DNA from 4 places in the Providencia stuartii genome. Region 4 is predicted to be linked to each of the others. Evidence: predicted binding sites of a transcription regulator. Region 4 holds the regulator's gene; each other region holds the start of a gene.
What was found. The regulator Fur, encoded in region 4, represses iron uptake genes when iron is present. The targets are predictions, from matches to a motif close to ATAATAATGAGAACNACTATCAA.
Positions count from the first base shown of each region.

Region 1: a site for Fur is predicted at 5,695-5,717, ahead of feoA (ferrous iron transporter A). Genes of this name have one in related genera too.
Region 2: a site for Fur is predicted at 1,882-1,904, ahead of sodA (superoxide dismutase [Mn]). Genes of this name have one in related genera too.
Region 3: a site for Fur is predicted at 6,179-6,201, ahead of P2E05_RS16320 (TonB-dependent siderophore receptor). Genes of this name have one in related genera too.

Region 1 is NZ_CP119546.1:246,212-254,024, reverse strand. Features, by position in the region: gene envZ (two-component system sensor histidine kinase EnvZ) at 184-1,515, opposite strand; gene ompR (two-component system response regulator OmpR) at 1,512-2,231, opposite strand; gene greB (transcription elongation factor GreB) at 2,481-2,966, opposite strand; gene P2E05_RS01075 (Tex family protein) at 3,124-5,457, shown strand; gene feoA (ferrous iron transporter A) at 5,810-6,040, shown strand; gene feoB (Fe(2+) transporter permease subunit FeoB) at 6,097-7,813, shown strand, end outside.
Region 2 is NZ_CP119546.1:67,675-75,487, reverse strand. Features, by position in the region: gene P2E05_RS00305 (Hsp70 family protein) at 1-895, opposite strand, end outside; gene sodA (superoxide dismutase [Mn]) at 1,131-1,757, opposite strand; gene acs (acetate--CoA ligase) at 2,181-4,136, shown strand; gene P2E05_RS00290 (DUF485 domain-containing protein) at 4,204-4,515, shown strand; gene actP (cation/acetate symporter ActP) at 4,512-6,161, shown strand; gene P2E05_RS00280 (hypothetical protein) at 6,282-6,710, opposite strand; gene P2E05_RS00275 (hypothetical protein) at 7,365-7,562, shown strand; rRNA gene rrf (5S ribosomal RNA) at 7,569-7,684, opposite strand; rRNA gene P2E05_RS00265 (23S ribosomal RNA) at 7,804-7,813, opposite strand, start outside.
Region 3 is NZ_CP119546.1:3,622,677-3,630,489, reverse strand. Features, by position in the region: gene P2E05_RS16360 (fimbrial protein) at 1-164, shown strand, start outside; gene P2E05_RS16355 (fimbrial protein) at 175-732, shown strand; gene P2E05_RS16350 (fimbrial protein) at 732-1,256, shown strand; gene P2E05_RS16345 (fimbrial protein) at 1,267-1,815, shown strand; gene P2E05_RS16340 (reverse transcriptase domain-containing protein) at 1,808-2,731, shown strand; gene P2E05_RS16335 (hypothetical protein) at 4,272-4,709, shown strand; gene P2E05_RS16330 (HEAT repeat domain-containing protein) at 4,934-5,170, shown strand; gene P2E05_RS16325 (HdeA/HdeB family chaperone) at 5,488-5,787, shown strand; gene P2E05_RS16320 (TonB-dependent siderophore receptor) at 6,309-7,813, shown strand, end outside.
Region 4 is NZ_CP119546.1:3,138,569-3,146,381, reverse strand. Features, by position in the region: gene chiP (chitoporin ChiP) at 1-1,126, shown strand, start outside; gene P2E05_RS13985 (beta-N-acetylhexosaminidase) at 1,195-3,873, shown strand; gene fur (ferric iron uptake transcriptional regulator) at 4,423-4,872, opposite strand; gene fldA (flavodoxin FldA) at 5,041-5,568, opposite strand; gene ybfE (LexA regulated protein) at 5,714-6,007, opposite strand; gene P2E05_RS13965 (type I secretion system permease/ATPase) at 6,178-7,813, opposite strand, start outside.

The sequences.
Region 1 (7,813 bases), 1.5 Mb from region 4:
TCACCCAATTATTTTATTTGGATCTATTATCCAAACGAAACAATTGCTGAGTCTTTTATATAACGATTATTTTATTTATAAACGGCATGTTTTATGAGGTAAATAATTAGGAATGAATACAATTTAAGAATATTTTAGTTAAAGAGATGAGATAGGCTGACAGCTCATTTCACTAACAGCCTGTTATTCTTCTTTTTCTTTCAATGGTAACAGCGCGCGAATGGCAAAACCCCCCCGTTCGCTTTTATGAATTTCGATACTGCCCTCATGGGCGTCGACAATACGGCGGATAATCGCTAAGCCAAGGCCTGTTCCCTTATTGCTACGCGCTTTTTCCCCTTGCACAAACGGTTGAAAGAGACGTTGGATATCCTCTTCCTTAATTCCTGCACCATCATCTTCCACTTGGAACCAGACTGAGTCTTCGTTTTTACCACTGCTGACTTTAATCCAACCATTACCATAACGATAGGCATTCACGATCATATTCGTAATTGCCCGCTTAATCGCCAATGGATTGGCATTCACAATCAGATTACCTGGCTCAAATGCCGTTTCAATTTCACCTGTAACACTGCTTTCCGCGGTGACGGCTTCATTTAAGATTGCATTCAGGTCACAGAACTCCATATTCATTTCTTGACCGGTCTTCAGGTAGTCCATGAATTGACCAATGATCGCATCGCACTCTTCAATATCTTTATTGATGGATTCAGCAAGATAACCATCTTCTGGACTCATCATTTCCGTCGCTAAACGTATGCGTGTTAATGGTGTACGGAGGTCGTGGCTGACCCCTGCCATTAATATAGTACGGTCATTTTCAAGTGTTTTGATGCCGGCTGCCATATGGTTAAAGGAGCGAATTGCGGCTCTTACCTCTGCGGCGCCTTTTTCCTGCATAGCAGGCAGAATAACCCCTTTACCTACTTGACCAGCATGGTATTCAAGCTCCAGTAAGGGTTTATTTTGATAACGGATATAGAGCCAAACACCGGCAAAAATAAACAGAAAGATTGCTAATGTATAACGGAATACTAGCGAGAATTGGTTTTGCCCTATTTCGGTCAAAGGTACCCGTACCCAGATATCGGGGGCAAGATAAGACGTTAGCCAAAGAATAGGATATTCGCGGCCAAGTTCTAAACGGACTTTAGCTTCACCGCCAATATATTCAGACATGTTTTCACTGAGGAAATCATATTCTTTAGCCCAATTTAAGCCTTCTTCCATGGCAGCTGATTGGGCATAAAATGTGATCCCTAACTCATTATAAATCTTTTTACGCAATGCAGGAGAAACCCGCACAGTGGTTCCATCTTGCAGCACCATCTTTTCCGTCATTAAAGTTCGTACTTCATAAGCCAGTACTTTATTAAACTGTTGCAAACTTGGCATCACAACAAAGTTCAATACCACCATATAGCTGGTGACAAGGCTGGCAAACAATAAGGCAACGAACAAAAATAACGAACGAGAAAATGTACTACGGCGAGAGAACCTCAATCGCTTCATGCTTTACTACCGTCCGGTACAAACACGTAACCCAGTCCCCAAACTGTTTGGATATAGCGGGGATGAGCAGGATCTTCTTCAACCATACGGCGTAAACGTGAGATTTGCACGTCAATTGAACGTTCCATCGCACTGTATTCACGGCCTCTCGCCAAGCTCATCAGCTTATCACGAGATAATGGTTCCCTTGGATGCGAAACCAGCACTTTTAGTACGGCAAACTCACCACTGGTTAAAGGCATATTTTCTTCGCCTTGGAACATTTCACGAGTACCAAGGTTAAGTTTAAATTTACCGAATGTGATAATGGCATCATCCTGAGATGGTGCACCAGGTAGTTCGTTTGCTTGACGACGTAATACCGCACGGATACGCGCCAATAATTCACGCGGGTTAAATGGTTTCGGGATGTAGTCATCGGCACCAATTTCTAAACCGACAATACGATCAACTTCTTCACCTTTTGCCGTCACCATAATAATCGGAATCGGATTATTTTGACTACGCAAACGGCGACAAATTGACAGGCCATCTTCACCCGGCAACATTAAATCTAAAACAATAAGATGAATAGATTCTCGCGTGAGGATCCTATCCATTTGTTCTGCATTGGCGGCACTACGTACCTGAAACCCTTGTTCCGTGAGATAGCGTTCTAGTAAGGCACGTAAACGCATATCATCATCGACAACAAGAACTTTATAACTTTCTTGCATTTTGTAGCCCTCAAGATGTGCAATCTATTGAAATTATCTTTAAAAATAAGAGCATACCCACCATTCCCAAAAATTATGGGTGTCACCAAATTCACAGTTATCTAAATGATCGCCTCATCATATTAATGCGTTTTTTCGCTAGCCTGTGATAGTGGTATATAACTTAATTATTTTGCGTATAAGTTAAATATAAAATAGTTAATGCTCTAATTTACCATCAACTTGAAATTTAATGAATAATTTTACGCGTTATAGGGCTAGAGGTTTATAACTAATTTCTAATATCGAATAGGTCACAATCCCCCCCGGCGTGTTGACAGTAATTTCATCGTCAACCTGCTTACCAACTAGTGCTCGAGCTACTGGAGAGTCAATCGAAATCCAATTTTTAGAGGGATTAAATTCGTCAGCACCCACTAACCGGAATATTCTGATATTTTCATCATCATCTTCTAGTTTAACCCATGCCCCAAAAAAAACACGCCCTTCTTGCCGTGGGTCAGGTTCGACAATCCTGAGTTGATCCAATCTTTTAGATAAAAAACGAACTCGACGATCAATTTCTCGCAAGCGTTTTTTGCCGTAAATATATTCCGCATTCTCTGAGCGGTCGCCTTGTGCTGCGGCTTCAGAAACGGATTGGGTCACTCTTGGACGCTCTTCTTTCCAAAGGTACTTAAGTTCTTTGTCCAGAGCATCCCAGCCTTCGCGTGTGATTAACAGACTCTTATTCATAACCTTTATAAATTAGTAAGCAAGTTAGATAATTATAAATTATATACAGAATTATTCTTTGACTTTAATAAAGTTCGCCCTAGAAATTCTGCCTCTGTGCAAGTATAACAGTGCCATAAATTTTTTTATTATTCATTGATTAGGTATTAAAAGCGACATGAATGAAACTCTAAGCCAAATAATTGCAGCAGAGCTACAAGTTCAGACGAAACAGGTATTTTCTGCTATCACACTGCTGGATGAAGGAAACACTGTTCCTTTTATTGCCCGTTATCGTAAAGAAGTGACCGGTGGGCTAGATGATACCCAACTTCGTCAACTGGAGAGCCGTTTAGGGTATCTACGAGAGTTGAATGAGCGTAAGCAAACTATCCTTAAGTCAATAGAAGAACAAGAGAAACTCACCCCTGAACTCGCCGCTGCCATCAACAATACCCTCAATAAAACCGAACTAGAAGACCTTTACTTACCCTTTAAACCTAAACGCCGTACTCGTGGACAAATCGCGATTGAAGCAGGTTTAGAGCCATTAGCGGAAGCCTTATGGCATGACCCTAGCCAATCACCGGATGATTTAGCACAAGCCTATATCAATGAAGAAAAAGGGGTTGCTGACGTCAAAGCGGCACTTGATGGCGCCCGTTATATTTTAATGGAACGTTTCGCTGAAGATGCGACATTATTAGCCAAAGTGCGTGACTATTTGCTAAAAAATGCCCACATTGTTTCCAAAGTTGCTGACGGAAAACAAACGGAGGGAGCAAAATTTAGCGACTATTTTGATCATCAAGAGCCTGTTTCTTCCGTTCCCTCTCACCGCGCATTAGCCATGTTCCGCGGTCGTAATGAAGGGATCTTACAACTGTCACTGAATTGTGACCCACAATTCGAAGAGCCGCCTAAAGAGAGTTACTGTGAAGAAATCATTACACGTCACCTTGATGTTAGGTTAAACAATGCACCAGCCGACCAATGGCGTAAAGCCGTCATCAGTTGGACATGGCGTGTCAAAGTGCTGCTTCATCTTGAAACGGAAATCATGAGTTCCTTGCGAGAAAAAGCAGAAGATGAAGCAATCAATGTATTTGCGCGTAACCTCCATGACCTATTAATGGCCGCACCCGCTGGGATGCGCGCAACGATGGGCCTCGATCCCGGCTTACGTACCGGCGTTAAAGTCGCGGTCGTCGATGCAACAGGTAAACTCATCGCAACAGAGACTATCTATCCACATACGGGGCAAGCAGCGAAAGCCGCCGCCGTGGTTGCTGCCTTATGCCAAAAGCACCAAGTGGAATTGGTGGCCATTGGTAATGGTACCGCTTCTAGAGAGACAGAGCGTTTCTTTGCCGAAGTGCAAAAACAGTATCCTGAAGTGACGGCACAAAAAGTCATTGTGAGTGAAGCGGGCGCATCCGTCTATTCCGCTTCAGAGCTGGCAGCACAAGAGTTCCCAGACCTTGATGTATCACTACGTGGGGCCGTTTCTATCGCGCGTCGTCTGCAAGACCCCCTCGCTGAATTAGTAAAAATCGATCCGAAATCGATTGGCGTTGGTCAGTATCAGCACGACGTCAGCCAAACGCAACTAGCCCGTAAACTCGATGCGGTAGTCGAGGATTGTGTAAACTCAGTCGGGGTTGACTTAAACACGGCATCTGTCGCTTTGCTTACGCGTGTTGCTGGTTTGAGCAAAATGATCGCTCAGAATGTCGTGAATTGGCGAGATGAGAATGGCCGTTTTAACGACCGAAAACAGCTCTTGAAAGTGACTCGTTTAGGGCCAAAAGCCTTTGAACAATGTGCCGGTTTCTTACGTATCACTAACGGTGACAACCCACTTGATGCGTCTGGAGTCCACCCAGAGGCTTATCCTGTCGTTGAAAAAATTCTCGATGCCGTTCGTCAACCTCTCAAAGAGATCATGGGCAACTCACAAGCCTTGAATAGTTTAAGCCCCCATGATTTTACAACAGAGCAGTTTGGTGTTCCTACCGTCACGGATATTATCAAAGAGCTAGATAAACCGGGTCGAGACCCTCGGCCTGAGTTTAAAACGGCAACCTTTGCTGAAGGTGTCGAAACCATGAATGATTTGACATTGGGCATGATCCTTGAAGGCTCAGTCACTAATGTCACTAACTTCGGTGCGTTCGTCGATATCGGTGTTCACCAAGATGGTTTAGTCCATATTTCATCGCTGTCTAACAGTTATGTCGATGACCCGCATAAAGTGGTCAAAGCTGGCGATATTGTAAAAGTCAAAGTGATCGACGTTGATATTCCGCGTAAACGCATCGCGCTCACTATGCGCTTAGATGAGCAACCGGGTGATAGCCATAGTCCATCGCGTAGAACGAACCATTCGCAAGATAGAAACTCACGGAAAACACCGTCGACACCTCGCGATACTTCACGAAAAAATAATAGTTCCGCGGGAAACAGTGCGATGAGCGATGCCCTCGCCGCCGCATTTGGCAAAAAACGCTAAGTCAGACTCCGCAATAAAAACACCTCTACAATCGACTTTCTCTTTGATTGTAGAGGTTTTTAATCCCACCCCGACAATTTCATTACGTTAATATTTAACAAAACGAATACATTAAACTGTTTTTATTTACCTGCACAACTTAGGTTCATCAATCCGAAGTGCCCGTATACTCAATGCTTAGTTGATCCATATCAATTCAGCTTGACGAAAAAAGAGGCTAAATATAGTGAATAGTTGATGATTATAATTCTCATTATTAATTAGATTTATTACTACTTACTGTCTTTTTTGGTCCATAAAAAATTATATTTTTAATAATTATCATTACTACTCATGATAAACGGAAGGCGTTATGTCATTACTTCCTCAACATAGCTACAAAATACTCGGTTTCTCACCACAGATAAGCCCCGCTTACCGACAAAAATTGCTTTCACTTGGTCTATTACCCGGCTCTATCTTTAAGGTGGTGCGTTGTGCTCCTTTCGGTGATCCGATTCAAATCGAAACACATCGAGTGAGTCTTGTATTACGCAAAAAAGATTTAGCGTTACTTAACCTTGACGAAACCACAGCCACCTAACATCACGGATTACTGCACCAGGTCGTTATCTTAAATTTTTATTACTGGTAAACACTATGAAACCATTAACTATCGGTCTAATTGGCAATCCAAACGCAGGTAAGACCACACTGTTTAACCAATTAACAGGGTCTCGCCAACGTGTTGGTAACTGGGCAGGGGTGACTGTCGAAAGAAAGGTTGGGCGCTTTAATACAACGCAACATCATATTGAGTTAGTCGACCTACCGGGGACTTACTCTTTAACAACGATTTCTGAGCAAACATCGCTGGATGAGCAAATCGCGTGCTATTTTATCCTCAGCGGTGAAGCCGATATGCTCATCAACGTCGTAGATGCCTCTAATTTAGAGCGTAATCTCTATCTGACATTACAATTAGTTGAATTAGGCGTGCCCTGTATTGTGGCGCTGAATATGCTGGACATCGCACAAAGCCAACATATTGAAATCGATGTGGAAAAATTACAGCAACAATTAGGCTGCCCTGTTATTCCTTTAGTTTCAACTCGAGCAACGGGCATTGATAAGCTCAAACAAGCTATTGATAATCACCCACAAAATAACATGACAGCCTTGGTTGAGTATCCCACGGCGCTATTACAAGCGGTCGATACATTATCAGAACAAATTTCAGCACAACAATTCAGTCAACAGCAGCGTCGTTGGCTGGCGTTGCAAATTCTTGAAGGTGATATTTATAGTCGCCAACGTGCAAATATTACAGAAGCACAACTACATGCTACTCAGCAAAACTTAAAAAATAGCTTAAATGAAGAACCTGAACTGCTAATAGCGGATGCGCGTTATCAATCCATCGCCGCTATCTGTGAAAAAGCGATAAACAATAGTGCTGCTGAACCTAATCAATTAACTCAGTCACTGGATAAAATTATTTTAAATCGTTGGCTTGGGGTGCCGATTTTCCTATTTGTCATGTATCTGATGTTTGTTCTGGCCATTAATATTGGCGGTGCACTACAACCGTTCTTTGAAGGGGCTTCAGAAGCCATTTTTATTCATGGCATACAATGGATTGGTGATTATTTTAGTTTCCCTGATTGGCTAACAGTATTCCTCGCCCAAGGGATTGGTGGAGGTATTAATACCGTTCTCCCACTCGTACCGCAAATCGGTATGATGTACCTATTTTTATCGGTCTTAGAAGATTCAGGCTATATGGCTCGCGCCGCATTTGTGATGGACAGGTTAATGCAAGCGTTAGGCCTACCCGGTAAATCCTTCGTACCACTGATTGTTGGCTTTGGTTGTAACGTTCCTTCTATTATGGGGGCGCGTACACTGGATGCACCACGTGAACGTTTAATTACCGTGCTCATGGCACCGTTTATGTCCTGTGGTGCACGTTTGGCAATTTTTGCCGTATTTGCGGCGGCATTCTTTGGTAAAAATGGGGCGAGTATTGTTTTTTCACTCTACATTTTGGGGATCGTGGTGGCTATCTTAACGGGTCTCCTGCTCAAACATACACTCATGCGTGGTGAAGCTTCCCCCTTTGTCATGGAACTACCGGTTTATCATGTTCCACACCTTAAAACCTTATTGATCCAAACATGGCAGCGCTTAAAAGGGTTTGTGGTTCGTGCAGGTAAAGTGATCGTTATCGCCAGTATGTTTATTGGTGCCTTGAATAGTTTCTCTTTATCCGGCAAACCCGTTGATAATATTAATGACTCTGCTTTAGCTTCCGTCAGTAAAGTGATCACGCCTGTTTTACAACCGATTGGGGTGCACACAGATAACTGGCAAGCCA
Region 2 (7,813 bases), 1.3 Mb from region 4:
CATCGAGGTCATTAAGGGTGAAACGTGAATCATGCAAGGCTTGTAAGATAGGTTGCTGTAAACGAGTTAATAATGACTGACAACATGTCGTTAGCATTTGCTCCGTCATCGTCCAATGCCAATCTTGTTCATTCCAACGTAAAGAGACGGAGGCTTCTCCGCCTTTGCTCAGCGCTATTTTTAATGCTTCGGCTTGTTCAAGTAAGGGAGCGCGTATCTCAGCTTGGACTTCTTTAAGGGCGGGATGCTGTTTTAACATCCATTGATAAATTTCTTCACTGAAATCATCTCCGCCTAGTCGAACATCACCACTACTCGCACAGACTTCAATCACACCTTCAAACATATCAATGATTGAAACATCAAACGTGCCACCACCGAGGTCAAATGTGAGATATTTATGTTCTTTATTTTCAAGAAGACCAAAAGCAAGGGATGCCGCAGTAGGCTCATTCAATAACCTTAAAACATTGAGCCCAGCCAATTGTCCTGCTGTTTTCACTGCACGTCGTTGCACATCATTAAAATAGGCAGGAACCGTAATCACCGCATCCTTAACGGCATAGCCAAGCCAAGCTTCAACATCTTCTTTTAATTGACGTAGCAATAATGCAGAGAGCTCTTCGGCTCGAAAAGTTTGAGTGCCTAGTGATAATTCCGCGTTAGTGCCCATAAAGCGTTTAAAACTGGCTTGAGTGAGATGGGGATGGCTTTGCAAACGTTTCTGAGCTGATTTACCGACCAATATCTGTTCATTATCATCAAGGCCGATAACTGACGGAGTCAAAACATCGCCTTGCTTATTCGGTATTAAAACGGCTCTTCCCTCAATCCACAAACTGACAGCACTATTACTCGTACCGAGGTCTATTCCCATTACCATATCATTCGCCATTTCATTTCCTTTATGTTCTTTATTTATCATTATCCGCCATTCACTTTATAGACACCAGATGAAATAGAATATCAATATATTAGCCGTATTGATGAGACTGATTATGAATAAAACAAAAAAAATTAAAACGAGACAATACTGAGATTGGTAGGGAAAAGAAGAGGCTAAAAAACAAAAAGGCGCAGCCCTTAAAATAAAGAGCTACGCCAGATAAGTTGTGAATCAAATAAGTAAATTATTTGGTTTTCTCAGCGAAGCGTTTAGCCGCTTCATCCCAGTTCACTACAGACCAAAATGCTTTGATGTAGTCAGGGCGACGGTTTTGGAATTTCAGGTAATAAGCGTGTTCCCATACATCCAGACCAATGATTGGGTAGCCTGAAGTACCAGAAATGGCTTCACCCATCAGAGGGCTATCTTGGTTAGCGGTAGAAACGATAGCCAGTTTGCCGTCATCTTTCAGTACTAGCCATGCCCAACCGGAACCGAAACGAGAAGCAGCTGCTTTTTCAAACTGCTCTTTGAATGCATCAACACTACCAAAATCACGCTCAATAGCCGCTTTCAGCTCGCCACCAAGCTCAGTACCTAATTTCAGGCCTTTCCAGAACAAAGTATGGTTTGAGTGCCCACCAGCATTGTTGCGAACAAAAGTACGTTGATCAGCAGGAACTTTATCCAATTGTTGGATCAGATCGTCGATGTCTAAGTTAGCGAGTTCCGGTAATTTTTCTAACGCAGCATTTGTGTTGTTCACATACGTTTGATGATGCTTAGTATGATGGATTTCCATGGTTTGCTTATCAAAATGTGGTTCCAACGCATCATAAGCATAAGGTAAAGCAGGTAATGTATAGCTCATTGTATTTGTCTCCAGTGACTTGTTGACATATACCTCTATATCTCTCACTCAGTACCAAGACACATAGGGTATACACTTCATAAACTTCACACCTTGTGAATCAATCTTAATTATAGTTATTTTACTGTTAATGAAAATCATTATCAAACCCATGATATTTATATGGTCTTTCTCATCAACTATCATTGGTGATTTATTTAGCAACTAATACCAATATCACCCTACTTTGTTTTTCTTTAATTTTACCTTTTCACATATAATTAGATGATTAATCCAATTGGCGATTTCGCATCAAATGATAATCCTGTTAAATTCATTACAATTAATACGTGATCTCCCACTCAAAAGAAAAACAAATTTATATTTCCTGCTTTAGTTAACCATTTTTTGACATAGTATTAACATCTGCAAGGAGATAAAAATATGACTCAAATAACTAAGCATCCCGTTCCTGCTGAAATTGCAGAAAATGCCCTGATAAACGAGCAACAGTACAACAATGAGTATCAACTCTCTATTCAAGACCCAGAAAAGTTTTGGGGAGAGAAAGGGAAGGTTGTTGATTGGATTAAGCCGTATACCCGAGTAAAAAACACCTCCTTCGATCCTGGCCATATCAGCATTCGCTGGTTTGAAGATGGCACCCTTAACTTAAGCGCTAACTGTTTAGATCGCCATCTGGCAGATAAAGGCGATCAGACCGCCATCATTTGGGAGGGTGATGACCCCTCCCAATCAAAAAATATCACTTATCGAGAACTGCATCATGATGTAAGTCAGTTCGCTAATGTGTTGAAACAGCAAGGTATTCGTAAAGGCGATGTGGTCGCGATTTACATGCCGATGGTCGTTGAAGCCGCAGTTGCCATGCTCGCTTGTGCTCGCATTGGTGCAATTCATACGGTTATTTTTGCAGGCTTCTCCCCAGAAGCGGTATCAGGCCGTGTTATCGACTGTAAGGCAAAACTCATCATTACAGCGGATGAAGGCTTACGTGCTGGTCGCGCTATACCGCTGAAGAAAAATGTTGACGATGCATTAACCAATCCAAACGTCACAACCGTTGAAAACGTGATTGTCTACCGTCGTACCGGAAATGTACCGAGTTGGGTAGAAGGGCGTGATCTATGGTGGCATGACGTAACGAAAGGTGTCAGTGCAGACTGTCCACCTGAAGAAATGAATGCCGAAGACCCGCTATTTATTCTGTATACCTCGGGTTCAACAGGTAAACCTAAAGGGGTTCTGCATACAACAGGCGGCTATTTAGTCTATGCAACACTGACGTTTAAATATACTTTCGACTATCACCCTGGTGAGGTTTATTGGTGTACTGCCGATGTAGGTTGGGTAACAGGCCATAGCTACCTGCTATATGGTCCATTATCTAATGGTGCAAAAACCTTGATGTTTGAAGGTGTACCTAACTACCCTGCTGTAAACCGTATGAGCCAAGTAGTTGATAAACACAGCGTTAATATTCTTTATACTGCTCCAACCGCTATCCGTGCTCTCATGGCTGAAGGCGATAAAGCTATTGAAGGCACTCATCGTCGTTCATTGCGTATCCTTGGGTCTGTAGGCGAACCTATCAACCCAGAAGCTTGGGAATGGTTCTATAAGAAAATTGGTGATAGCCGCTGTCCAATCGTTGATACATGGTGGCAGACCGAAACGGGTGGCTTTATGATCACTCCGCTTCCGGGTGCAACAATGCTAAAACCTGGCTCAGCAACATTACCATTCTTTGGTGTTCGTCCTGCTCTTGTCGATAACCTAGGAGAACCGCTAGAAGGTGCGACAGAAGGTAACCTAGTTATTGTTGACTCATGGCCTGGCCAAGCTCGTACCTTATATGGTGACCATGAGCGCTTTGAACAAACCTATTTTTCAACGTTTAAAGGTATGTATTTTAGTGGTGATGGGGCTCGTCGAGATGAAGACGGCTATTTCTGGATCACCGGTCGTGTAGATGATGTATTGAATATTTCTGGTCACCGCTTAGGTACCGCTGAAATTGAATCGGCATTAGTCGCACACCCGAAAATTGCAGAAGCTGCCGTTGTCGGCATCCCACATAACATTAAGGGGCAAGCGATCTACGCTTATGTCACCTTAATTTCAGGGGAAGAACCTTCACCAGAGCTGTATACCGAAGTCCGTAACTGGGTACGTAAAGAAATCGGCCCAATCGCGACGCCAGATGTTCTACACTGGACGGATTCGCTTCCGAAAACCCGCTCCGGTAAGATCATGCGCCGTATCCTACGTAAAATCGCATCCGGTGATACCAGTAACTTAGGTGATACCTCCACACTGGCAGATCCAGGTGTTGTCGAAAAACTACTCGAAGAAAAACAATCAATGAGTATGTCATAAGCCTGAGGGTCGCCTTTATGGCGACCTTACATACATTCCAATAAGACGATAACAGAGGAGAACTCTGATGAATGCTACTGCTTATCAAGAGGTAGAGAATAACCCTCGTTTTAAAGAATTGGTAAGGAAACGTGGTCGATTTTCATGGTTGTTGTCAGCTATCACACTAATATTGTATGTCGGTTTTATCTTTCTTATTGCTTTTAACCCAAGTTGGCTTGGAACACCTATCACTGAAGGCTCTTATATCACGCGAGGTATACCTGTTGGTGTAGGGCTCATCGTCATCTCTTTCCTGTTAACTGGCCTATATGTTATTCGGGCAAATGGTGAATATGACCGCTTAACGGCTGAAATCCTAAAAGAGGTGCAAAAATGATAAAAATTATTCCCCTTATCCTACTTTTTGCCTCTTCAGCCGCATTCTCAGATGCGCTGACAGGCGATGTTGAGCGACAGCCTGTGAATATCCAAGCCATTATCATGTTCTTGTTATTCGTTGGATTCACCCTCTATATCACTTATTGGGCATCAAAAAGAACTCGCTCTCGTTCGGATTACTATACTGCTGGCGGTAAAATTACCGGTTTCCAAAATGGTATGGCTATCGCGGGTGACTTTATGTCCGCCGCATCCTTCTTAGGCATTTCTGCGCTTGTGTATACCTCAGGCTATGATGGATTAATCTATTCCATCGGTTTCTTAATCGGTTGGCCAATTATTCTGTTTCTCATTGCTGAGCGCTTACGTAACCTCGGTCGTTATACTTTTGCTGACGTAGCCTCATATCGACTAAAACAAAGACCAATACGGATTTTATCTGCTGTCGGTTCACTGGTCGTTGTTGCACTTTACCTTATTGCTCAGATGGTTGGTGCAGGAAAACTGATTGAACTATTGTTTGGTTTGAATTACCACATTGCCGTCGTTATTGTCGGGATCTTGATGGTGCTATACGTTCTGTTTGGCGGGATGCTCGCCACAACATGGGTGCAAATTATCAAGGCAATCCTATTATTATCAGGCGCAACATTCATGGCTATCATGGTTATGAAACATGTTGGCTTTAATTTCAACACGCTATTTAAAGAAGCGGTAGAAATACATGGCAATGGCCTTTCTATTATGAGCCCAGGGGGATTAGTCTCTGATCCTATATCTGCGTTATCACTTGGCTTAGCATTGATGTTCGGTACAGCGGGCCTTCCTCATATCATCATGCGTTTCTTTACGGTCAGCGATGCAAAAGAAGCACGTAAGAGTGTTTTCTATGCTACTGGTTTTATTGGTTACTTCTATATTTTAACCTTTATTATCGGCTTCGGTGCGATTGTACTTGTCAGTGCAAACCCTGAATTTAAAGATGCAGCAGGTAAACTGATCGGCGGCACCAATATGGCGGCAGTACACCTTGCAAACGCTGTTGGAGGAAACTTCTTTCTCGGCTTTATTTCCGCCGTCGCATTTGCCACCATATTAGCCGTTGTAGCAGGATTAACTCTTGCTGGCGCCTCTGCCGTTTCACATGACCTTTACGCAATGGCAATAAAAAATGGTAAAGCGAATGAAAAAGATGAGCTACGTGTCTCTAAAATCACTGTCGTCATTTTAGGGTTTGTCGCTATCGGCTTAGGTATTTTATTCGAGAATCAAAATATCGCCTTCATGGTAGGACTCGCATTCTCTATCGCGGCAAGCTGTAATTTCCCTATTATTCTACTTTCCATGTATTGGAAAAACTTAACGACACGTGGAGCCTTAGCGGGTGGATGGCTTGGCCTACTGACAGCGGTTATATTGATGATTTTAGGGCCGACAATTTGGGTCAGCATCCTACATCATGAAAAACCAGTTTATCCTTATGAATACCCTGCATTTTTCTCTATGATCGTTGCATTTGTCGCTTCATGGCTATTCTCTGTAACTGATAACTCAGAACAAGGAAAAATGGAAAAAGAACGTTTCAGAGAGCAATTTGTTCGTTCACAAATTGGTTTAGGTATCGAACAAGGTAAATCACACTAACGATATAGAAACCCAATACCCTAGAAAGATAGACAATAAGCAAAGCGGCTCATAATGAGCCGCTTTTTTATCAGCTAGCTAAATTTTATAACGTGGCGTATTGTCGTTAAAAATAATTAGTTACTTAGAATAAGTGGCTTTTTCTATTTGAACCCATTCACTCACTTGTTCAAGAAAATTAGCAGGGTTATTTTTTGATTCTATTTTTAAATTTTCAAACTCATTTTTATTATTCGGAATATACATTGATAATAGATTACCTAATACGGTTTTTTTATTAGCAAATTTACGGCCAATCTTAAACGTCTTATACAACATAGCTGCCAAAGCAGCGCTGATAGCCAAAATTCCAACTATAGAGACTAAACTATAATCAATGTGTAGCAATTTACGTAGTTCATTGAGCAACAAAAAGGGCGTAAAAAACATAACAAGTAAAGATAGAATAACTGCACCATCCTGCCCATTATTAAACTCATGCTCTTTTTGCTTACTAACAGCCACAATATGGCTGAATATCTGGCTATTGGCTGATCTTATATTTTTCATTTTTCCCACCTTAACAAATGAGAACATATTGTGCGTAGTAAAAATCTTTCGTAACACCGAGTTAAGTTACTTATTAGTAGTATATATTTAACTTTTTGCAACATCAATTTAACATTAGTTATCTATTTTTATAGGGTATTATCTTTAAATTAAAGAAAGAATAAGAGCAGTAAGCAGAAATGGCATAAGATCAATAAACTGAATGATTTTTACTTTATGAGTTGATTTTATTGATATTATTAGTTGTCGTATTTTAATAAAAGATGAAGAAAAAAACGCTTTGAACGACTGATTCATTCTTTAAATTAATTAATTTTCAAAAATTTAATTGTTAAAGTGTTAAAACTTACTTATAGATCGCTAACTTATTATCGATACTCAATAAATATTCGTCTCCTTCTATGGTCAGAATAATAAAAAACCATCCTTAACAAGAATGAGCTAAAGATCGTCAATGATCTCTACCGCTATTTGACTCTTCCCTAACAGCCTCTGAGGCCAGAGCTTATAAGCTAGCGAGTTATTTACCTATAAGTTGATGAGATGGATATCGAGTACTCAGTATGATAAAGCGATCTAAACCATTATGTTATTTAGATACCGATTGCGATTCATAAAAATAAACACCAGTCATCCTATAAAATGGTCTCAACCATGAAAATAAGTCGAATAGTGAGCCATTCCTTTATCTCTACTCAATGTGTTGGCTATCAATATGCGGTTCGCTGGTGCAGGATTGGCAAGGAAGCGCCGGGGATGGGGTTGGTGGTGACAGTAAGGCAGAAGGATGATAAAACGGTATCACATCCCCCAAACGCAAAAAAGCCACCCGATGGGTGGCTTTCTCACTAATTTAATGTCTGGCAGTTCCCTACTCTCACATGGGGAGACCCCACACTACCATCGGCGCTACGGCGTTTCACTGCTGAGTTCGGCATGGGGTCAGGTGGGACCACCGCGCTATTGCCGCCAGACAAATTCGGTTTTTGTTCCCGTTGGCTTCCACCAACCAGAACAGCAATCTTGAACAAGCTAATTTCTCGCACTCTGCGTGCGCTTCACAACGTTCTCTCTAAAACACCTTCGGTGTTGTCAGGTTAAGC
Region 3 (7,813 bases), 480 kb from region 4:
ATAGCCAAGGTCAAACCTTGCCATTAGGTCAAGAAAGTAACCCTATATTGCTAGCTTCTGGACAAGATAAACTGACCTATTATGTGACCCCGGTCAGAACGACTGGGCCATTAGAACCGGGTGCGTATTCAGCATTGATCGCCTTTGAAATGATTTATGAGTAAGGGGCGGAAGATGAATTCTATCACAAAAAAAATAGTAGGCTACAGGCCAGTGAAATCATTACTTACAGCAATGATTTCGGGGGGATTATTGCTAGTGAGTGGGCAAAGTAGCGCTGAAGTTTTTACTATTCAAGTAAAAGTGACTGTTGTTGAAAAAACCTGCGATATTTATGGTAATGGGGGAAAGAATGGCCCTATTACAGTGACTTTCCCTGATTTAGTGATTAGGAATATTGATGGTATAGCATATGGCGCTACACCAATTGAATATCAATTAGATTGTGAAGATGCGGCAGATAACCCTGCGTTAAAAATCCAATTTATAGGTGCGGATGCTCAGTCGGTACCAAATAGTACCTTTAAGGAAGCAGGGAAATTAAAAACAACTGACAATAACCTAGCGATTAAAATAACGGCAAATGGTCAACAATTAAAATTAACGGATTGGTTTCCTTTTAATTATAAAACAAAGCCAACATTAATGGCGGTTCCTGTATCTAGTGATGCAGGGGGAATTCGTGGTGGTGAATTTACGGCTACTGGCACACTAAGCGTGGAGTATCAATAATGTTCATTCAGAGTTCTAAGAATAGGGTATTAGGATTACTTGGCGGTGTAGCATTATTGACATTTAGTACCGCGCAGGCGGTTGAAGTTAATTTTTCAGGAAATTTAATTGAAAATCCGCCTTGTGATGTCGCTGGCCCTAAAGGGCCTAACCAGCCAATTAAGGTTGATTTTGGTGAAATCGGTATTACTAAAATTGATGGTGTTAACTACCAACAGGATTTTACTTTAACTTTAAGTTGTGGGCCTGAATTAGGTAATTCAGTCCCACTCTATTTGCAATATATGAGTCCTTTTATTGCTTCTTTTGATAATAAAGCGTTAAGAACAAGCATCAATGGATTAGGTATCCGTCTTTATCATGAAGGCGTTGTCATTGCGCCTAATACGGGCTCTCCAATAAAGATGTCTAGCAATGGAACCGCAACATTACCTTTATATGCCGTTCCTGTTCGCGACCCTAAGATAACTTTATTTGAAGGTGATTTTACTGCATCGGCAACAGTTCAAATGTTGTATCCCTAAGGAGCTGATGATGAAAAAGCAGAGTTTTATTAGTGGTTTTCTTTTTACCTTAATGGGGATATTACCTTCAGCTAGCTTTGCTGAAAGCAGTAATACCATCGAATATAGCGGTAGTTTGATTGCCTTGCCTTGTACTGTTAATCCTGGCTCTGAAAATGGTTATGTCTATTTTGGTGAGAACGTTAATGCGAAAGACTTATATACAGGGCAACGTGGCGCATATAGCGATAAAGAGTTTGATTTTTATCTTGATGATTGCGACACCTCTTTAGGTAATACCATCTCAGCTAAATTTAATGGGAATGCAACAGCGGATGGCTTATTAAAATTTGATCCTGAAAGTGAAGCCAGTGGGGTAGTGATCGGTTTAGAAACCATGAGTGGTAAGCCATTACCTATTAATGATGCGAAAGTTGAGCCTATTTATCCAATTAAAGACGGTGATATGGTTATTCCAATACGTGCTTATTTAAAAGCGGATGCTGATGCATTAAAAAATAAAACCATTAAGCCTGGTTGGTTTAGCGCTACGCTGACTTATACCCTAGTGTATGAATGATAAGTGGCGTCACAATTGGATATTAGCCTATCACTGGCTTTGTCAACGGCGGCAACATTATCCGGCTAATACCGACGTTTGGCACCTGCGTTTTCATTGGCGTGTTATAGGAAAACGCTTATGGCAAGCGGTTTGTAATAGCTCATACCGATTAAAACCTATGCAGGTTATCACGGCATGGAATGGCCGACGGACGGTGCAGTGGTGTGCGGAAGATGCCTTAATCTTCAAATGGGCAGCCTTATGCTTAACGCCATTATTAGCTAAGCATCCGGCATGTCGGCATTTGAAAGGACATGGTGGTTACCAAGCTTCCGTTATTGCAACGAAAAAAGCAATTGAAACCAAACAATTACAATTTGTGTATCGTACTGATATCAAAGGTTATTATGAGCATTTTCCTAAACAACGATTATGGCAATGGTGTCAACAACAAACAGATTCGCCAATATTACTGAATTTGTTGTACCAATATATTAACTATAGCGTTGAGCAGCACGGTGAATTTTTCTCACCTAATAAAGGAATTTGCCGAGGTTGTGCTCTTAGCCCATTAATTGGGGGGAGCTATTTATTTACCTTAGATACGGCACTTAGCCAATGCCGAGGAATATTCTATGAACGCTATATGGATGATTTTTTGCTGTTATCGCCAACGCGCTGGCCCTTAAAGCGCGCGATAGCGATATTACAAAATGTTTTAGCACAAGATAACTTTACCTGTCATCCTAATAAAACCCAAATGGGTCGCATTGAGAAAGGGTTTGATTGGTTGGGAATGTGGTTTACGGATACCGACATGGTACGTTCGCCACGATCTTTAGCGCGTGCTAAAGAACGACAACTTGAAAAAGAAAAACGCCTACGGCTTTATGAGCGAACATATGACATTCGTAACCCGCAAACGGATGATTAGTGTAGGTTTTTGAAATTACAAGGTGATTATGAGCAATTAGCGATGAGCTGTAATCTGAAGACCGATTCGGGTCGCTTACGCCATCTCTTAGCTATCTTTGATAACATGCCGTGAAAAGGAGAAGACCTGTGCGCACTTCCGTGCTTTTGACGCTGATACTGCTGTCTGTGACGACAGACGGGCTTGCTAGGAAACTCGAAATGCCCAATACCAGGACGGGATATCGAATCGACGAAGGTGGGGCCGAATTTCGCTTTGATAAAATGGACGGTCGGGGCCTGCCCGCTCCTTTAGTATCGCCGGACGCAATCACGTGGCGTTGCGGTGGGAGCGGGAGCGGCTGCCTCGGTGATGATGGCGATAGCTACAGAAATTACTTCTCGCCAGTCCCCACGTGGTTTTCCGTTGGCCTCTTTCCTTTGTCTTTGGGAGCTGGTGTTCTGGTAGCCCAAGATGATACTCCGTTTAAACCCGGCGTCCCGATGCCACTGGTTGGATGCACGATCAGTTGGGGGGTCTGGGTGGCTCCTAGGACATGGGCCTATGCACCTGTAATCCTAGGGACGACGGGGGGGACGAATGTGGTCATAGAAAGTGGACGGGCTCAAAAGCCCCATGGGTGCGCTAGCGTTTCTCCGTCCTCTGTGAATGGCGGAATTTATAATGTTGGTGGTGAGGATGCGCTGCTCGCGTATATGCCTGTAGACCTTCCGGAGATTAAATGTGGAAGACCTGGCTTCCCAGGCTGCGGGATAGGTGCGCACAAGGTGGGGCGACAGACCGACGATACACCTACTAAGTATACATATTTTGGGGGCGGCGAAATACAGACCTTTGGCTATTTGAGTGCATGTGAAGGGAATAGCAGTAGCCCGTTCAATAGGGGTTGCACGGTGTACGTTGTTCGCGGTGGGTATAGCAACCTAGATGGGTCCATTCCTCCAGAACCGACTTACTGTACGTATGACGTTCCAAACCAGATTGACTTCGGGACCCAGAGTAAGACGTCTCTTGTAGGCTTGAGTATGACCGACATGATCGATATTCGATGTTCGCGAGCTACCGCCGTTAGCATTGGACTAGTACACAATGTGATCGATGATGGGCCGGTCCGATTTAACATAGAGCTTGATGGGGTGTCTACTCTACAGAAGACTGTGGATGTGGCAGCAAATGCTGTGCGATCTGTATCATTGGGCGCACGAATAACCACCAGCGGGACCCCAGATGCGGGCGACTATGGAGGTTCTATTATCGTTGTGATCAACCCTAGTTGATGCAATATTGAAAAGAAGTAAATTGCTGGGCTCCATACCATTGTCTCAATCTATCCAGACCTTGGGAATTGAGCTCGACGTGGGAGATGGCCGAAACCCTGTGACCGGGATCTGCCATCGCCCTATCTCCAAAAGAACACTAATTTTGTTGGTTTCGTGTGTATCAAGGTTTAGTTTGTGCATACGTTGTTAAACTGCAATCCATGTGGTAATTCCCCACTACTATTCTTTTTATCCCGTATGCCTGTGAGTACCGTTCTGTTGTGGATCTCATAACTCCTCTCATTAGGATTAGGGAAAACCTCCCATTAGGTTGGCCGAACGTCACGCAAGCATTTGTTGCCGGATTAGGCGGCAATGAAAATAAAAAGATTGGCGGCTATATGTTAAATTTACCTTTTACCCATATTCGACTGGATGGAAAGGATGCTAAAGCTAAATATTGGACTCCAACGCGGCCAGAACAATCAACGCTGTGGAATCAAGAAACTGAGCTTAAAGGTAATGGAGGGAGTTTATTTACAGGGACTGCGTCATATTTTTCATATGGTATAGATATTGCAGCCGCAGTTCCTACTCCTTTTATTGAATTAGATGGCGTATTAATAATACAAGCTTATATTACAGATAAACAGAATTTAGATTTAACAACACCACAGCATTTGGATGGTTCATCAACCATCGAATTGTATTATTATTAGCCACTATGTGCTTCTTTTATTAATAAAATAATAGTGTAGCTTCTTTAGGTAAGACATGACTCTTTATTTTAACTATATTGAAAACTATCAAAATATAAACATAATAAGTGTTATTTAGAAATTAGTTATCTTAAATATTTTTTAATACGGATGAATGTTGTTGCTGATTTAATTTAAAATGATAATAAAATTTTATTTACAAATTGGTTATAACGAGCAAACTCATGGAAAAACAAATTATAGGGACACTCATCGAGTTAACCTTTCGTGGTAACGATGATGTCAAGATCGCGGCGATCTCCGCATTGGGTGATTATAAAGCGACAATAGAACAACAAGATGCAGTGATTAGATTAATTGAACTATGCAAAGATCCAAATAAAGAAGTGGCGGTATCTTCCATCCGCTCTTTAAGCAAGCTATCTGAGCATTTTAGTCGCTTAGTTAAATATAATGACTGAGGCTCTCTTATAAATTAATTTTATGATATTGACCAACCTTTAATTAGTTTAAAAATATTAAACAATAATAATTTATACTCTCTTTAGTATGTATTTTTATTTCAGCTTTTTAACAGCAAAAAATTTTTTGTTATGTTGTTAATTAGTTGTCATTAATAATGACTTATTTTTTGTTATTAAAATGACTTAATTGGATGGTCGCTTTTGTTTTATTATAATCTTATTATCCTAATAAGATTATATAAACTTTAATAAGTTTGTGATAAAAATAAACAGCCACATTGTTATGCATTATTTATACACATAAGAGGTTTATAATGAAAAAGATTGTTATCTCTAGCGTTTTAGCTGCAATGGCAGCATTCTCTTTTAATGCGATGGCTGCGGACTCGAATATTGTCACGCCTGAAAAAATGACTTGTCAGGAATATATTAACCTGAACCCACAAAGCTGGGCACCTGTTGCATTGTGGATCACCAATATGGATACACAATTTAAAGGTGGCGATTATGTTGCGTTAACAGAACAGAGTGTTGCAGAAGCGCCACAAATCGTTGAGTTCTGTAAGAAACATCCTGAAGGCACACTACAAGATTACTTAGCGTCAAAAAAATAAGTTAAGTTTATACCCTAAATAATTTGAGTTTAACTTAGGTGATAAGTGAGCAAGTCGTTAAGCACAGATAAATGTTGTGGCGAGTACGAGCGAACCTAATCAGCAACGTTGTCACTTGAAATATCATGGGTAGTACAAAATCAAAGCCTTGTTAATGTGGTGTTTGTTTTTAGTTTAATTAAAGGCAAACACCCTACTATTTGTTTTATATATCGTTTTAATTAGAGCAACGCTTTCTAGCCACTTTATTTATAAGTGTCCATTAATGGCAATTCAAGATTCGATAATCCTGCTTTTTGTCTGACCTTCTCCAACATTTCTTTTTCTGATTTATAAATATTCTGCTTTTCCCTCTTCTTTCCGTCGGCGATGTCTAAAAAAAGACGCAAGAATGATAATAGTTCTTAATAGTATGTTTATTATCAGTTAAAATTATCCGCTAATTTAGCCGGATAAAAAGCCGTAATGTTATCGGCAGCGGCCTGTAAAAAAACACGACAACCTATTAGGATCTTAGGCACATGAAAATTAGGCATCTTTGGATACTCTCTCCATGTTTTGCTTCTTTTATTGCACCAGCAACATTCGCAGCAGAAAACAAACAAGATGAAATGACTGTCTCGGCAACGCGTTCTTATCGAAGTGTGTCGGAGATGGCTCAAACTACTTGGGTTATCGATAATGCGGAAATAGAACAGCAAGCAGAAGGAGGTAAAGAGTTAAAAGATATTCTGTCACAATTGATCCCCGGCATGAGTGTTAGCGGTCAAGGGCGTACTAATTACGGTATGAATATGCGTGGCCGCTCAATGATTGTGATGGTGGATGGGGTCCGTTTAAATTCTTCACGTAGTGATAGCCGCCAATTAGATTCTATCGACCCGTTTAATATTAACCATATTGAAGTGATTTCTGGCGCCACTTCTTTATATGGTGGCGGTAGTAGTGGTGGATTAATTAATATTGTCACCAAAAAAGGCCAAGAAGAAAAACAAGTCGACTTACAAATTGGCGGAAAAACCGGCTTTAGTAATGGCAAAGATCATGATGAAAATATTGCCGCGGCCATGAGTGGGGGGAATGAAAACGCCCATGGTCGTTTATCCGTTGCCTATCAACGTTATGGTGGTTGGTATGATGGCAAAGGTAAGGCAATTAATATTGATAATACACAAACAGGCCTACAATTTTCTGACCGCTTGGATGTCATGGGCGCTGGGGTTATTAATATTGATGATAATCAGCAGCTACAAGCCACGGTTCAATATTATAAAAGTGAGTCCGATGGTAAACATGGGCTTTATTTAGGCAAAGATTTTGCGGCGGTGAAAGGCCAAGGCGAGGCTCATAATAGTGATAAATTAAATTCAGATCGCTTACCTGGGACTGAGCGTCACATGCTGAATTTACAATATTCGAATGGTGACCTTTGGGGGCAAGATTTTGTTGCCCAAGTTTATTATCGTGATGAGTCACAAAAATTCTATCCATTCCCTACGCTAAATAAGGCAAAGGATGTCACCAGTATTAGCGCCTCTGATCAAAAAACCAATTTCTATGGCACTAAGCTGACGTTTAATAGCGAGCCGGTTGATCATTTGACGCTGACGTATGGTGCTGACGCTGAGCACGAACAATTTCGTGCTAATCAAATGTTCTTTAATTTAGATAAAGCGAAAGAATCGGGTGGCATGGATTTGAAAAAAGCCTATCAAGTTGGGCGTTATCCAAGTTATACCACAACCAATATGGCCGCTTTCTTGCAAAGTAGCTACGATATTAATCCAATATTCACTTTAAGCGGCGGTGTGCGCTATCAATATACTGAAAACAAAGTGGATGACTTTGTTGGGTATGCGCAACAACAGCAAATAGCAGAAGGTAAAATTAAATCTGCCGATGCAGTGCCGGGGGGGAATACCGATTATAATAACTTGTTATTTAATGCAGGCTTATTGGCAAATTTAACTGAAAACCAGCAAACATGGTTTAATTTCTCTCAAGGTTTTGAAATTCCCGATATTGC
Region 4 (7,813 bases):
CGGTTTAGATTTAGCGGCATTTACTGCCATTGAATTATCAAATAGTGGTCCCGCGGCACCTAATGAAATTGGTTTTAGTGATGCGAAAACGCGTTGGGATGAAAAATGGTCAGGCGATCGTAGCGGCGTCAGTGTTTATAAAGCGGCTGCCAAAATGAAATATGGTCCATTTTGGGGGAAAGGAGGCTATATCCAACCCACAGGACAAACACTGTTGGCTTCCCATTGGAGCTATATGCCCGGTACTTATCGAGGAATTGAAGTCGGAGCGGTATTTGATTTTGAAAACAAGGGGGCTTTGAGCATGTCCTATATGTGGACTGATCGATATAAAGCCCCTTGGTATCGTGATATGTACAACTTCCGTGAAGCTGATAGTAAAACAGGGATTAGCTATCTACAATCTATTGGTTTTAAATATGATTTTAAAAATTCATTGGTATTAGAAGGGGCTTATGGACAAGCTAAAGACTATATAGATCAATATTTTGCAAAGGCCTCTTATGCGGTACCTATTGTTAATCGTGATTTACGAATGTCTTATCAATTCTATGGCGCAAAAGATAAGGTATCTGATGGCGGAGTGAATGATGTTTATGATGGCCTCGCTTTCTTACAGGCGGTGACATTAGGTTATACCTACGAGCAATTTGATTTTCGCGTGGAAGGAACTTACGCCAAAGCGAAAGGTAATCAAGGCTATTTCTTACAGCGCATGACGCCAGGCTACGCGACATCAAATGGTCGATTGGATATTTGGTGGGATGGGCGTTCAGATTATAACGCGAATAATGAAAAAGCGGTTTTTGCTGGTGTCATGTACGATTTAGCTCATTGGGATCTGGCTGGTTGGAAAGTAGGTACATCTTATATTTATGGTTGGGATGCTAAACCAAGTACTAATACACAATATGCCCAAGATGTAAAATTAAGAGAAAGCGCTTGGAATATCGATATTTTATATAGTATCCAAACAGGTAGAGCTAAAGATACTTTATTTAAATTGCACTTTACTAAATATGATAACCATACCGATATTCCAAGTTATGGTGGTGGGTTCGGTAATATATTTCAGGATGAAAAAGATATTAAGTTTATGGTCATGATGCCATTCACTATTTTTTGATAGCACGGTCACTGCTATTAAAAATATTATGTGGCAGTGGCTAAATTGAATTTAATATTGAGGTCACAATGAAAAGACATTATTTACATCCTTTAGCGTTATTAATTTCAGCCACCTTTATTTCTACGATGGCGAATGCTGAGCAAACATCGGATCAAATCGTTGATGCATTAAGTCATATCGATGTAAAAATTAATGTGGTTGATAACCAAGCAGGTGAGCATGGCATGGATTGCGCTGCACTTGGGGCGGATTGGGCGGCTTGTAATCGCGTTGATATTACGTTGACCAATGGTGATCAAGCGATTGAATCGGCTGATTGGGCACTTTATTTTCATAGTATTCGGCAAATACTCAAACAAGATAACCCACAGTTTACTATCACCCATTTAACGGGGGATTTGCATAAAATCACCCCCACTGAGCAGTTTAATGGCATAAAAGCACACGAAAAAATTGTGTTGCCAGTGACGGGGGAATATTGGCAAGTGAGCTATTCTGACTTTATGCCTCGTTGGTATGCGACCTCGGGTGATGCTCGGCCTCGTAATTTGAAAAGCACAGATACTCAAGACTCAACCATGTTCGTTGCACCATTTGAAATGAAAAACTGGAAAAGAACGGGAGCCGATAATAATGTCTTAATGACCCCCGAAAATCGTTACCAAAAAAATCTTTCTTTGCAAACATTATCTGAGCAACAGTTACGAGGACAAATCTTACCGACGCCACTCGATATTAAGATACAAGAAGGGAATGCGGATCTTTCCAACGGTGTTAAATTACAACTTGATGGCCTGACTCAGGGAGAATTAGCTGTCATTAATGAGCATTTACAACAGGTCAAATTAAAACAGAATGTTCAGGGATTCCCTATACTCGGGAAGATCGCACCTAGACAGTTCGCGCCAGAGAATCAAGTCAGTGGTGCATATGAGTTAGTGATCACACCACAACAGGCTGAAATTATTGGTTATGACCATGTCGGCTTATTCTATGGTATGCAATCACTGCTTTCTGCCGTAACAGAAGCCGATAAGCCTAGTGTGGCGACAATGATTGTGAAAGATAAACCTCGTATGGATTATCGAGGAGTATTTTTAGATGTAGGAAGAAACTTCCATAGTAAACAGATGGTTAAACGTTTAATTGACCAAATGTCTCGTTATAAATTAAATAAATTCCACTTTCACTTAACCGATGATGAAGGATGGCGAATTGAAATTCCGGGGTTACCTGAGCTTACAGAGGTGGGAAGCCAACGCTGTCATGATTTGGATGAACAAACGTGTTTATTACCGCAGTTAGGATCGGGGGCAGAGAATAATAATATGGGAAGCGGCTATTTTACCCGTGATGACTATATTGACATTTTACGCTATGCCAAAGATCGTAATATTGAGGTCATCCCTGAAATAGATATGCCTGCACATGCCCGTGCCGCCGTTGTTTCAATGGAAGCTCGTTATAACAAATTAAAAGCGGCTGGCAATGAGGCTGCCGCGAGTGAATACCGCTTAGTTGATCCATCGGATACATCAGTAACAACCTCTGTCCAATTCTACGATAAACGCAGTTATTTAAATCCTTGTTTAGATTCCTCTAAAAACTTTGTTAATAAAGTGGTCAGTGAGGTTATGCAAATGCACAAGGAGGCGGGGGTTCCATTAAAAACATGGCACTTTGGTGGTGATGAAGCGAAAAATATTCGTTTAGGTGCGGGTTTCCAAGATAAAGCAGGCAATATCGAACCGGGCAAAGGCATAATCGATAAACAAATAGAAGATAAGCCATGGGCGAAATCGGAAGCGTGTCAGGCATTGATCAAGCGAGGTGATGTGAGTGACTTTGATCATCTCTCCAGCCATTTTGCTAAACAAGTGAGTGAAAGTTTACAGCAAAAAGGGGTGACAACAATGCAAGCTTGGCAGGATGGTTTGAAAGATGCTTCTAGTGCAAACGATTTTGCAACGGATAATGTCAGGGTTAACTTCTGGGATACACTGTATTGGGGAGGATTCGATTCGGCGAATGATTGGGCTAATAAAGGTTATCAAGTGGTCATTTCGAACCCTGACTATGTGTATTTAGATATGCCTTATGAAGTCAATCCAAATGAAAGTGGCTATTACTGGGCGACCCGAGCGAGTGACGAACAAAAAATCTTTTCTTTTGCGCCTGATAATTTACCACAAAATGCGGAAACTTCCGTTGATAGGGATGGTAACTCATTTAGTGCGAAAAGTGATAAGCCATGGCCAGGTGTCTATGGTCTTTCTGGACAACTATGGAGCGAAGCTGTAAGGACGGATGATAAGGCGGAATACATGCTATTTCCTCGCATCCTGCCTTTAGCTGAAAGGGCATGGCATAAAGCGCAATGGGAAAATCAGTACCAAATAGGTCGTGAATATATCGGCGGTAAAACCAATTATGTTTCACAGCAAAAACTGGCAGATGATTGGAGCCGTTTTGCGAGTCTCGTTGGTATGAAAGAGTTACCCCGTCTAGATAGAGCAGGGGTGGCTTATCGTATCCCTGTGCCTGGTGCGAAAATTGAAAATGGCCTTTTACTCGCCAATATCAGTTATCCAGGTTTAGTGATTGAATATGCTTTAGCAGATAGCGACCATTGGCAAACGTATTCAGCACAAAAGCCTCCAAAGGTTAAGGGTAATGTAAAAGTACGAGCCAAAAACCCAGCTGGAACAAGAACAAGTCGTGTAGAAACGGTGGTGCAAAAATAACGAGAGACTATGAGGGTGGTGCCAGAGCGTACCACCTTTTTAAATGCTAGGTTTAACCGCCTATTACAGTACTCGTGTATGTTTAATAGATGATGATTGCCAAGAAATTAACGCTTTCAGCTTCAATAGACACCGCTTTTTTCTATATCCAGACGACATGTATTTTGAGGAGACTCAGTAATCTCGTCATTGGCACTTAGGTGCTTTATCTTTTCTAATACACCTTTCCCTGACAATCGCAGCATCAGGTTCATCGTAAACTGTTAGCTATTTATAGTTAGCTGAGTTTATAGATACAATATAATGATGCGACTGTTTGATTAACGTCTGTTTTGTCATGAGATCGATGATTGGAAAATAGAAGGATGGGAGAGATGATGACTCAGGATGTTTTTCTTGATAAATAAGGCAAGCTGACGCAAGACATGCGTCAGTATTTAGCGATAAACAAAAGAAAACCCCATGTGATTCATGAGGTTTATCAGTATATATAAGGAGCTAAATACGTTCCTTTTTATGAATTATGTTAATGGTTTTTCAACCATTAAATTACTCTTTTGCTTCGTGAGCATCCGCATTTTCGCGGCAATCGCCATCAGCACAGTGACCATATAGGTACAAGCTGTGGTTAGAGAGTTTAATACCATGGCGTGCAGCAATATTGGTCTGACGTTCTTCAATGGATTTATCAGAGAATTCGATAACTTTACCACAATCTAAACAAATCAGATGATCGTGGTGGTGCTGTTGAGTCAGTTCAAAAACGGATTTACCGCCTTCAAAGTTATGACGTGTGACAATGCCAGCATCATCAAATTGGTTCAATACGCGGTATACCGTAGCCAGACCGATCTCTTCGCCCATATCAATGAGTTTTTTATAGAGATCTTCCGCACTGACGTGATGGCACTCAGGCTCCTGAAGTACTTCCAATATCTTTAATCTTGGAAGAGTGACTTTGAGTCCAGCATTCTTCAATGCTTTGTTGTTGTCTGTCATGCGGGTTTGTCCTGTATCTTAAATCATAAATTTAACAATAATGAGACATTTTTAACATAAGCTCAGTTGTCATCGAAACTGATTTACAATTATAGGCATGGAAATAAAAAATAGAAACCATGCTCTGTCTCATTATTATAATAGTTTCATTTTATTTCTATCGTCAGCTTAGCCCAAAATTTCGGCTAGAGACATCTCTTCTGAAATTTGTTGTACCCATGCATCAACGCGTTCTTCAGTCAGCTCAGGCTGGCGGTCTTCATCAATAGCAAGGCCGATAAAGTGATTATCATCTGCCATACCTTTAGACACTTCAAAATGGTAGCCATCTGTAGGCCAATGACCGACAATGACAGCGCCACGTGGTTCAATAATATCGCGAATGGTCCCCATTGCATCACAGAAGTATTCTGCGTAGTCTTCTTGGTCACCACAGCCAAATAGCGCGACAAGTTTGCCATCAAAATCAATTTCTTCGAGGGTTGGGAAAAAGTCATCCCAATCACATTGAGCTTCGCCGTAATACCAAGTTGGGATACCGAGAAGTAGAATATCGAATGCTTCAATATCTTCTTTGCTGCATTTAGCAATATCATGAACTTCCGCGTTCTCACTGCCTAATCTCTTTTGGATCATCTTGGCAATATTTTCTGTATTACCAGTGTCACTACCGAAGAAAATGCCTATGACTGCCATAAAGTGAATAACCTCTTGTTTTTCCAATCTGGTTTGTTCAAGCCAGATAGGGCTAAATTTGAACTAAAATAACGAGAATTTTGGCCCTATTTTGGCGAAAAAGCGTGAATAAATCTGTCGAATTTGTGTGATTTAGAAGAGGAAATCATTCACCAGAAGGCTCGTAGACCAGTGCTAGTTGTGACATCAACATTTCTTCTATTAGCTCACTACGGCTCATGTTTTTTTCATCAGCCAATTGATTCAATATGGCCACTGCATCTTCATTGAGTTTTAATTCGACGCGGCGTAGTCCTTTGACCTTATCACGCTTAAGTTGGTTTCGTTTGTTAATTCTTAATTGTTCATCCCGCGATAGCGGACTTGTTTTAGGTCGCCCAGGCCTGCGTTCCTCAGCGAACAAATCAAGGGTAGTGCGATCAGTTTGTTCTTTTGCCATATTTTTTTAATGCTAAAGGGCGTGTACCAATAATCCAGCGCGCAATGATACCCTAGCTGACTCCCTTGTACCATAGCGTATATGGAGCGAAAGTTATTGATAGTAAAAAAAAGAATGATTTGCTTGAAAAAGCACCAATCTAGATTCTATTGGTGCTAATTAAGCACAATTTACTGGGTCTGCTGCCGCCACAGATGGGCATAAACGCCATTTTTCTGTAGTAAATTTGGGTGGGTATCGATTTCGGCAATTTCGCCATTGCGAATAACACAAATCCTATCGGCATACTGAATCGTGTTTAAGCGATGTGCGATACTGATGACTGTCCTTCCTTTAGTAATAAGTGGCATATTCTTCATGATTGCGGCCTCTGAGTCATAATCTAACGCCGATGTGGCTTCATCAAGGATCAGAATATCGGGTTTTGTTAACAGTGCTCTAGCGAGTGCGATACGTTGACGTTGTCCCCCTGATAGATTAAGCCCGCGTTCAGACACAGGATAATTAAAATTATCGGGTAGTGACATGATAAAATCATAGGCACCGGCGAGAGTGGCAGCTTCAATCACCTCTTCATGGCTCGCTTGGGGGTGACTCAAACGAATGTTTTCCTCAATAGTACCGACAAATAGCTGGCTTTCTTGTAGTACTACACTCATGCGACGTCGCAACGCGATGGTATCACTGACAGCTAGGTCCATACCGTCAACGATAACTTGTCCCTGTTGCGGAATATATAACCGTTGTAGCAGTTTGGTTAAGGTACTTTTTCCAGACCCCGATGGTCCTGTAATACCAATAAACTCGCCCGCTTTAATGGTTAACGTTAGGTTACATAGCACCTCAGGTGTTTCTGGGTGATAACGAAAGCGAATATTATGGAAATCAATATTGCCTTGTATAGAAGCACTACTGGTAATCCCTTTTCTTTCATTTTCAATCGGCTCATCAAGGATGTCCCCTACACGACGAAGCGATATGATGGTATGTTGAAAATCTTGCCAAATTTGAGCTAAGCGCAGTACTGGTTGAGTGACATGAGCACTTAACATATTGTAAGCGACTAATTCACCCGCAGTCATTCCACCACTCATCACTTCTTTTACTCCGATCCAAAGTAACAAAGCGGTGGTGATTTTACTGACGAGCGTCATTAATTGTGTTGCCACTATACTCCGTAAAGTCACTTTGAAACCTTGAATAAGCTGTTTACTGAGCCGTTTTTGCCAGCGGCGATAGACGTATTTTTCGGTCGCGGTGGTTTTTATGGTTTCAATGCCAGTCATTGCCTCAGTCAAGAAAGTGAGACTATTTTCATCTGCTTGATAGGATTTTTCAGTGTGTAGACGAATGATTGGGCCGAGTATCATCCATAGAATACAAAAGAGTGCTAAAGACCCCATTAAGATCCATGACATGACAACACTGTAAGAAAATAAAACAGCCATAAAGAGAATGACAAATACTAGGTCGATAAATAACATTAATGTTGACCCCGTTAAAAACTGGCGAATGCGTGTCATTTCTCTTATACGAGCAATAATTTTTCCTGTTGGGCGCTGTTTAAAATAGTCGAGAGGTAACGCCATTAAATGGCGATATAACTTACCTGATAACTCAGCGCTAATCTGTGTACTGGTATAACTAAAAATTTTATTACGCAAAAAACTATAAATAGGTTCAGCGAATGCTAAACCTACAATTCCTATGGCCAACACCTGTAAGCTATTTAAGCTGCGTCCGACTAAAACTTTATCGATAACATTTTGAAAAAACAACGGGCTAATTAAAGCAAAAATTTGCACA